4 regions of the Micromonospora maris AB-18-032 genome follow, and region 2 is predicted to be linked to each of the others. Evidence: riboswitches for the same ligand, from Rfam matches in the RefSeq annotation. Region 2 holds a riboswitch; each other region holds the start of a gene.

Region 1 (2,192 bases), 220 kb from region 2:
CCAAGCGCGACGAAGGCGAACGCGCAGAGTCGGTTGATGCGCCGTGACCAGAGTCCGTCGGTCATTCGATGCGCCAGGCGTCCGACGCCCGCGCCGAGGGTGACGTCAACTGTGAGCTGCACGGCGACGAACAGAGCACCGAGCAGGATGAGCTGGGCGGTGGGGTCGCCGGCAGCTGGATCGACGAACTGGGGCAGAAACGCCACGCTGAACATGATCATCTTCGGGTTGAGCAGGTTGGTTACCAACCCGCGCAGAAATGCCTGGCGAGGCGTTGCGCCGCGCTCGGGGTGGCTGTGGTTGGCGGTGCCGCTGAGGCGTACGGCTCGGATTCCGAGGATGACCAGATACACGGCGCCGGCCCAGCGGATGGCGGTGAACAGCACCGGCGATGCGGTGATCACCGCGGCCAGGCCGCAGACCACCGCCGCGACGTGGATGGTTTCTCCCGCGGCGACGCCGAGTGCAGCGATGACGCCGGATCGGGCGCCGTAGCGGGTGGCATTGGTGAGGACGAACATCATGTCGGGACCGGGTGTGATCATGAGAACGGCGATCACGGCAAGGTAGCCCACGAGGGTCGTTACTGACAGTCCGAGCAAGGCTCAGCCCTCCTCGGCACCGTCAAGCAGAGCGCGGCGTAGCGCGAGTCGGTGTTCGCGGCGGATCTGTGCCTCGCGGTAGCGTCGCCGATCCCCGTCGGTCTCGGGTAGCAACGGCGGGACGGCGCGAGGATGTCCGTCGTCGTCGATCGCCACCATGACCAGGTGGGCGGTGGCCACGTCGGTGGGGGGCACGGCCCGGTCCCACCGGTCTGCGGTCACCTTGACGGCCACCTCCATGGAGCTGCGTCCGGCCCAGGTGATCCGGGCGTCGACGTGGACCACATCGCCGACCCGTACCGCGCGGAGAAAGGCCGTCTCGTCGATGGCGGCGGTGACCGCCGGCCCGTCGGAATGCCGGGCGGCAACCACCCCGGCTACGGAGTCGATGAGGTTGAGGATCCGGCCTCCGTGAACTGTGCCCATCAGGTTGGTGTGGTGCTGGTCCATGATCTGCGACAGGGTCAGGTGCGATGCCGATGATGGCCGACCGGCGAGCGTAGTGGTGTCGTGCATTGCGTGGTCCGTCCTCGGGAAGCACACCGCCTACTCGGCTGGGTGCACGTCGAGGACACGCCGGACCGTGGCGTGTCACCCGCTCGACCCACCCGCGAGGTCGACGGCAGCGCACACACGTCGTGTACGCGGCGCGGGCAGGTCTTCGGACTCGCGGGCGTGACCGGGCAGTACCGGTCTCCTACTGGCCATCGCTTCCCAGGCAGGTGCGCCCAGTGCTGTTGACGGCGGTCGTTCCCACTCACCGCTGCGGGGCAGTCCCGGACTCTCACCGGGTTCCCTCTTACGACGCCCGTCCTGTCGAGGTCGGGCGAACCAGCGCCGCGACCATCGTACTCAGTCCACCAGGCGGTGCTGGCGTGTCAGGTGTCGTTGGTGACCGCCGTCTCGTTGTCCTGATGGTTGGTGGGGCCGACGATGACGAACACCCCGGTATCTGCGGTCTCGGCGATCTGCCGTTGCGCGTGGGTGATGGGCCCGGCCGCCAGGGCCGCGTTCGCCGCCCCGAAGGTCAGCGGTGGCTGCTGTCTGAGTTCACCGCTACGCTTCGCCGCCACACCCGCCGCCGTCGCGGCATTCCTGGCCGACGCCGTCGGCTGGCGTTGGGCATTCTGGCTGCTGGCTCCCGGCCCGATGCTCGGGACGCTGGCCATGCGCGCTTTCGCCCGGCGACCGGTGCCGGCCTGAGCACAAATCAACCGGTGTGGCGTGTCCGATCCAGCTTCCAGCGCACTTGGAATGTCAGCGCCGCGGCCATCAGCACCGCCGGGACCACGGTGAAGCCGATCAACAGGGCGGTGTGGGCGGACTCCGGCTGCGTCACGGTCTGCCCCTCGGTGGTGGAGATGAAGCCGCCCAGGGCGAGCACGGCCGAGTACACGTACGGGCCGATTGCGGTGCCGGTGGCTTCGGTGGCAGTCCAGACACCGGTGTAGGCGCCAGCCCGGACGGTACCGCGCTGCTCGGCGGCCGCGACCGCATCCGGGACCATCGAGAACGCGAACAGCTGCAGCCCGGCGAACGCGATGCCCAGGACGCCGACCACCGCGACAGCCGGCCCGGTGCCGTAGCCGA
Region 2 (2,192 bases):
AGCCGAACTCGACCCGGCGGGCCTCGTGCGCGATGGTGAGGATGCCCAGCCGGACCCGCTGGTGCACCACGTCGTCCAGGCCGTTGACCGGGTGGGCGGACGGTGCGTACGGGTCCGGGGCCCCGCTCGCGGCGGTCATCGCTGCCGCCGGCGGGCCACCGCGAAGCCGACCGCGCCCAGCAGCAGCACGGCGCCGTTGACGATCTGCGGCGGCAGGAACTCTCCCAGAATTCCCGCGTATCCCCAGTCGGGGTGCCAGAAGATGTTGATCGGCACCAGCACCACCGCCAGATACCCGAGGGTGAACACCAGCAGCGCGACGTGGCGCTCCAACCAGGCCAGCACCAGCAGCGCGACCCCGATCGCGCCCGCCGGTGCGACCAGACGGTCCAGCAGCATCACCCAGGAGGGGAGCGGTTGGGTGGGCGCCGGGCCGGCCAGGTACAGGCGCGCCAGCAGCCACAGAACGGTGAACAGGACGGTCAGCGCGACGCCGGTGATCACGTACGGCAGCACCCGTACGCCCAGCCCCCGCGACCGGGCGACCCGCACGGCGTAAACGGCGATCGCCGTGTACGCCAGCAGCAGCGCCGGCGGCCAATAGAACATCGCGCCGTCACGCCGGACGTGGCACCAGGAGCCGTCGTTCACGTCCGTGACCCACGCGCTCGCGGATCCACAGTCGGCTCGGAGGGAGTACCAGTCGATCGGAATCGCCACGAACGTCACCGCGGCCAGCACCAGTAGCGCAACCCAGGTCACCCGCTGGTCAAGACGCACCCGGCGGGCGAGGGCGCGCACCTCCGACAGCAGCTGGCGGGGGTCGCCGCTGGTGGGTACCGAATCAGCAGTCATGCCAACAGGTTTCCATAGCAAACCTATTTCCGATAGTGCTTTCTTGAGCGGTTACCGTGCTCGCCCTGACACCCATCCCGCCCGTCGGACAGCGTGACGCGGAGACGACCATCCGGCCCGTACGATGGCGAGCGGCGCTGGTTCGCCCCATCCCGCCAGGGTGGGGCGTCGTAAGAGGGAACCCGGTGAGAGACCGGGACTGCCCCGCAGCGGTGAGTGGGAACGACCGCCGTCAACGAAGCACTGGACCACCAGGTCCGGGAAGCGACGGCCAGTAGGTGACCTCGTGTCATGCCCGCGAGTCCGAAGACCTGCCAGCGCTGCGCACGCCACCGGCGTGCGCCGCCGGCGGCCTCTCGGGAGGGCCAGGGCGGAAGCGGGCACCGTGAGATGTGCCTGCCTTCCCTCCCCGGGGCCGCTGGGCACTTCGAGGGAAGGACCCCACAGGTGACTACCGCATTCGGCCAGAGCACTGTGCTCGGCTACCCACGTATCGGCGTCGATCGTGAGCTGAAGAAGGCCGTCGAGGCGTACTGGGCCGGCACCATCGACGTCGACGCTCTGGAAAGCACCGCCGCCGGGCTGCGCGCGCAGGTGTGGCGGACGCTGCACGACGCCCGCCTCGACGCGATCCCGTCGAACACGTTCTCCTACTACGACCAGGTCCTCGACACGGCCGTCGCCGTCGGCGCGATCCCCACCCGCTTCGCCCGGCTGGGCCTGCCCGCGCTGGACACCTACTTCGCCATGGCCCGCGGCGTCGACACCGAGCCGGCACTGGAACTGACGAAGTGGTTCGACACCAACTACCACTACCTGGTGCCGGAGATAGCCCCCGACACCGTCTTCACCGCGAACCCGGCGAAGGCGCTGGGCGAGCACGCCGAGGCCCGCGACCTGGGCATCACCACCCGACCGGTGTTCATCGGGCCGGCCACGTTCCTGCTGCTGGCCAAGGGCGACGATCCGTTCGCCCGGCTCGACGACCTGGTCGACACGTACGCCGCGATCCTCACGGCACTCGCCGAGGCGGGGGTGGCCTGGATCCAGCTGGACGAGCCCGCCTACGTCGCCGACCGCACCCCGGCCGAGATCGACGCCCTACGCCGCGCCTACATCCGGCTCGGTGAACTCACGCACCGGCCGAGGATCTTCGTCGCCACCTACTTCGGTGACCTCGGCGCCGCACTGCCGGCGCTACTGGACACCCCGGTCGAAGCAATCGGCCTGGACCTGGTCGCCGGCCCGGGCAACCTCGACCGACTCGCCGCTGCCGGCCCACTGGCCGGCAGGACCATCGTCGCCGGCCTGGTCGACGGACGAAACATCTGGCGTAC
Region 3 (2,192 bases), 2.5 Mb from region 2:
CGGACGGTCCCCTTTTCAACGCCTGGCGCATGGGAAGGGTCCCTGTCAACGCCTGCCGTTCGTCACTTCTCGGCCTTGGTGGTGGCGTCCACGATGGCGCGCAGCAGGTCCACCACGCGCGGGCCCCAGCGGGAGGCGACGTCGTCGTCGAGTTCCACGATCTGGCCCTCGCGTACGGCGTTGATGCCCGCCCAGCCGCTGCGCGCCGAGACCGTCGCGGCGCTCTGCTGGCAGCACTTGACGTCGGAGAGGAAGACGAAGTCCGGGTTGGCCGCGACGATCATCTCCTGGGAGAGCTGCGGGTAGCCGCCGCTCTTGCCGTCCGCGTCGGCTGCGTCGGCGATGTTCTCCAGGCCGGCGAGGGAGTAGATCGAGCCGATGAAGGTCTTGCTGGTGACGGTGTACAGCTCCGGGCCGAGCTCGTGGAAGTAGGTGGGTGCCTGAACCCGCTGCGGCACCTCGGCGACGATCTTCGCGATGTCGTCCTTCATCCGCTGCACGACGTCGGCGCCGGCGGTGGCGTTGCCGGTGAGCACACCCAGGTCGGTGATCTGCTGGTACGTGTCGTCGAGCGTCTGCGCCGCGGGGGTCAGGTAGACCGGGATCTTCAGCGCCGCCAGTTGGTCGACGATCTTGTTCCGGTCGTCGCTGAGCACCACCAGGTCAGGGTTCTTGGCGGCGATCGCCTCGGCGTTGGGCTGGTAGCCGGACAGGTCCGTCTTCGGCGCGTCGGCCGGGTGGTTGGACTGGTCGTCGACCGCGACGACCTGCGGGCCGGCGCCGACCGCGAAGAGCATCTCGGTGGCGGTCGGCGCCAGCGAGATGATCTTTTCGGGACGCTGTTCCAGCGTCAGCGATCCGACGGTGACGGGAAAGGCGCCGCCGGCCGGGCTGCCGCTGGCCGTGGGGGTCTCGGTGGTCTTCTCGGCGCAGGCACCGAGCGCCAGCGCGGCCACCGCGAGGGTGGCGGCGAGAATCCGGGGGGTACGTCTGAACATCGGTCCTCCTGTCGGTCGAGGAGTGTGGTGCTTCGCCGACAGGGAGCCACAGGCACCCGTGGGCGAGGCGCCCTTCCTCGAGAGCGCGTGTCGCGACCGCGCCACAGGCGACCTGGCTCGTCCCCCTTTCGGGGGCATCACAGTTGCGGGACAGCGCCGGTTTCACACCGACTTCGCTGTGGCGGGTCGGTAGAACCGTAGCGCACGCCCGGTGGCCGCCCCGCCGAGCCGTGGGGAGCAGCCACGTGGGTCGGCTCGACGTCGAGCCGACCCACGCATCTGGTACCCGAGTCATTTCCTGAAGACGGGGCCCCGCGCGAGGGGGGTGTGGCGGGGCCCCGTCGGTTCAGGAGGCGGTGATGGTGACGTTGTCCACAGCCGCCTCGACCAGGCTGGCCGTCGAGGCGTCCGCAGCCTCCACCAGGATTCGGATCGACTGCCCCGCGTACGGGGTGAGGTTGAGGTTCGAGGTGGTCCAGGCGCCGTTGCGGTTGCTTGCCGCGCCGGCCTGGCTGAGCAGGGTCGTGGTGCCGCCGTTGTGCACCACGCTGACCCGGAAGTAGTCGGCCGACGACGAGTTCGAGCCGTGGGCCAGGTACCAGGCCAGGGAGAGCGTCAACGTGCCGCTCGACGGCAGGGTGATCGCCGGGGAGCGGGCGCTTGTCACGCCGCCGTCGACGTCGTAGTCACCGGCGGCGGAGCCGGCGAGCCGACCGGTGACCAGGTCGTTGCTGCCGGCGTACGGGGTGAGCTGCTTGGCCCCGCTGGAGTTGGTGGCCTGGGCGGCACCCCGCTCCCACTGGCCCGACGTCGCGGTGTCGGTGCCGTTGGGGTTGATCGTCCAGCCGGTGTTGGTCTCGAAGGTGTCCGACCAGACAGTCGTACCGCCGCTGCCACCGCCGCAGTACTGGGCCTGCTTGTTGATCGCCCGGTACGGGCAGTCGGCGTACTCGGCGAGGATGAGCACCGCCTCCCGGTTGCGCGAGGTCTGCTGCGGGATCACCTCGTCGGGCGGGTAGAAACCGCCGCCGGAGGCCGAGCGCGGGTACAGCTCGAAGGTGTACGCCCAGATGCCGTGCACCGCCCACATCCAGTCGATGCTGCTGCCGTCGGTGATGTACAGGTCACTGGACTGCTGCGGGGTGAAGTTGTTTGTCGCGGCCATCTGCCGACCGATGGTGGCGAAGGTGTTGT
Region 4 (2,192 bases), 270 kb from region 2:
GGTCCCTGCCAGTTGGCGGTACGGCCGGTGACCGACAGGCTGCCGTCGCTGTCGTGACCCTCGTCGGCGATGGCGAGGGTCACGTCACCGCGTGGTCCCCAGGGGGCGTACGAGCCGGACTCGAAGTCGTTGCTGAGCACGACCTCGTCGGCCACGGCCGGGGTGGGGGCGACGGTGATGGCCGCGACGAGCGCGGCCGAACAGAGTACGGCGAAAGTTCGTGATCGGCGTCGTGATCGTTGGGACGGATTCCACAGGCGCATCGACTGGTCCCTTACGCAAATTGGACAGTGGTGGGGGTGCCTGACGTCGGGTTTCCGGACAGATCCAAGCGCGTGCATGCTATGTCGACCCGATTGGCATAGCCAGAACTTCCGGAAGTTTTCGGAAAGATGCGTGGGGTCGGTTGCCTCGGCGGCGGTCGTCGCGCTCGGGCGGATGATTCGATCGACACGCGTGGCGACACAGCATGTGGTGTTGAGGTTCCTGGCCCGTTCCCATATATAGTAGTGCCCGCAGCTGGTTCGGCAGTCACTCCACGACGGCCGAGGCAAGAGGGAACCCGGTGGAATTCCGGGACTGCCCCGCAGCGGTGAGTGGGAACGACCGCCGTCAACGAAGCACTGGGCCCGCCAGGTCTGGGAAGCGACGGCCAGTAGGCACGAACACGCCCACGAGTCCGAAGACCTGCCAGCGCGCCGCACGCGTACGTGTGCGGCGGTCGAAGGCCGCGCGGGACGGCCGACGCCATCAGCTGGTCGTCGACGGCAGTCAGTCCGTCCGGTGACCGGCGGCGTCCTCCCGCGTGCCCGTCGACCTTCACCGACCGGTACGAGGAGGGGCCATGACGGTGACCCGGGCACAGGCGGGGCCGGAGCAACGCCGGCACGTGATGCAGGTGCGTAAACGCAACGGCGACACCGAGCCGGTGGACGTCAACAAGATCGTCAAGGCGGTGGAGCGCTGGGTCACCGACCTGGACGAGATCGACCCGCTGCGGGTGGCGACGAAGACGATAAGCGGCCTGTACGACGGTGCGACCACCGCCGAGCTGGACAAGCTGTCGATCCAGACGGCCGCCGAGCTGATCGGTGAGGAGCCGCAGTACTCCAGGCTCGCGGCGCGGCTGCTGGCCGCGTTCGTCGACAAGGAGGTACGCGGCCAGCAGGTGGCCAGCTTCAGCCAGTCCATCCGGTACGCCCACGGCCTGGGCCTGATCGGCGACGCCACCGCCGCGTTCGTGGCCCGCAACGCCCGCAAGCTGGACGACGCCGTCGACCCGGCGGGGGATCTGCGGTTCGAGTACTTCGGGCTGCGCACCGTCGCCGACCGGTACCTGCTGCGGCATCCGCAGACCCGGCAGGTGGTGGAGACCCCGCAGTACTGGCTGCTGCGGGTCGCCTGCGGGCTGTCCCAGACGCCCGGCGAGGCGATCGGCTTCTACCGGCTGATGTCCAGCCTGGCCTACCTGCCGAGTTCGCCGACGCTGTTCAACTCCGGCACCCGACACACCCAGATGTCGTCGTGTTTCCTTGTCGACTCGCCCCGCGATGAACTCGACTCGATCTACGAGCGGTATCACCAGGTGGCGAAGCTGTCGAAGTTCTCCGGCGGCATCGGCATCTCTTGGACGCGGGTGCGGGGTCGTGGGGCACTGATCCGGGGCACCAACGGGCGCTCGAACGGCATCGTGCCGTTCCTCAAGACCCTCGACGCCGGGGTGGCGGCGGTCAACCAGGGTGGCCGGCGCAAGGGCGCGGCCTGCGTATACCTGGAACCCTGGCACCCGGACATCGAGGAGTTCCTGGAGTTGCGCGACAACACCGGGGAGGAGTCGAGGCGTACGCACAACCTGAACCTGGCCAACTGGATCCCGGACGAGTTCATGCGCCGGGTGGAGGCCGACGGCGACTGGTCGCTGATCGACCCCTCCGACGCGCCGGAGTTGCCCGACCTGTACGGCGAGGCGTTCGACGAGGCGTACCGGGCGGCGGAGAAGAAGGCGGTCCGCACGGTCAAGGCCCGCGACCTGTACGGGCGGATGATGCGCACCCTCGCGCAGACCGGCAACGGGTGGATGACGTTCAAGGACGCGGCCAACCGGCTGTCCAACCAGACCGGCGCGCCGGGCAACACCATCCACCTGTCGAACCTGTGCACCGAGATCCTGGAGGTCAACAACGACACCGAGA

The links. Region 2 has a riboswitch for cobalamin ahead of metE (5-methyltetrahydropteroyltriglutamate--homocysteine S-methyltransferase). Riboswitches for the same ligand answer to the same signal wherever they lie in the genome.
Region 1: it holds a riboswitch for cobalamin, as region 2 does, so the genes downstream of both, VAB18032_RS11645 (acyl-CoA thioesterase) here and metE (5-methyltetrahydropteroyltriglutamate--homocysteine S-methyltransferase) in region 2, are expected to answer to the same signal.
Region 3: it holds a riboswitch for cobalamin, as region 2 does, so the genes downstream of both, VAB18032_RS01500 (ABC transporter substrate-binding protein) here and metE (5-methyltetrahydropteroyltriglutamate--homocysteine S-methyltransferase) in region 2, are expected to answer to the same signal.
Region 4: it holds a riboswitch for cobalamin, as region 2 does, so the genes downstream of both, VAB18032_RS13630 (ribonucleoside-diphosphate reductase subunit alpha) here and metE (5-methyltetrahydropteroyltriglutamate--homocysteine S-methyltransferase) in region 2, are expected to answer to the same signal.

What each region holds. Positions count from the first base shown of each region.
Region 1 is NC_015434.1:2,551,658-2,553,849, reverse strand. It holds gene VAB18032_RS11650 (LysE family translocator) at 1-545, opposite strand, end outside; gene VAB18032_RS11645 (acyl-CoA thioesterase) at 606-1,118, opposite strand; cobalamin riboswitch at 1,238-1,453, opposite strand; gene VAB18032_RS32235 (hypothetical protein) at 1,481-1,771, opposite strand; gene VAB18032_RS11635 (MFS transporter) at 1,813-2,192, opposite strand, start outside.
Region 2 is NC_015434.1:2,767,669-2,769,860, forward strand. It holds gene VAB18032_RS12455 (transcriptional regulator) at 1-139, opposite strand, end outside; gene VAB18032_RS12460 (hypothetical protein) at 136-855, opposite strand; cobalamin riboswitch at 977-1,188, shown strand; gene metE (5-methyltetrahydropteroyltriglutamate--homocysteine S-methyltransferase) at 1,303-2,192, shown strand, end outside.
Region 3 is NC_015434.1:302,186-304,377, reverse strand. It holds gene VAB18032_RS01505 (FecCD family ABC transporter permease) at 1-31, opposite strand, end outside; gene VAB18032_RS01500 (ABC transporter substrate-binding protein) at 63-998, opposite strand; cobalamin riboswitch at 1,084-1,216, opposite strand; gene VAB18032_RS01495 (M14 family metallopeptidase) at 1,345-2,192, opposite strand, start outside.
Region 4 is NC_015434.1:3,035,887-3,038,078, forward strand. It holds gene VAB18032_RS30090 (endo-1,4-beta-xylanase) at 1-263, opposite strand, end outside; cobalamin riboswitch at 504-709, shown strand; gene VAB18032_RS13630 (ribonucleoside-diphosphate reductase subunit alpha) at 845-2,192, shown strand, end outside.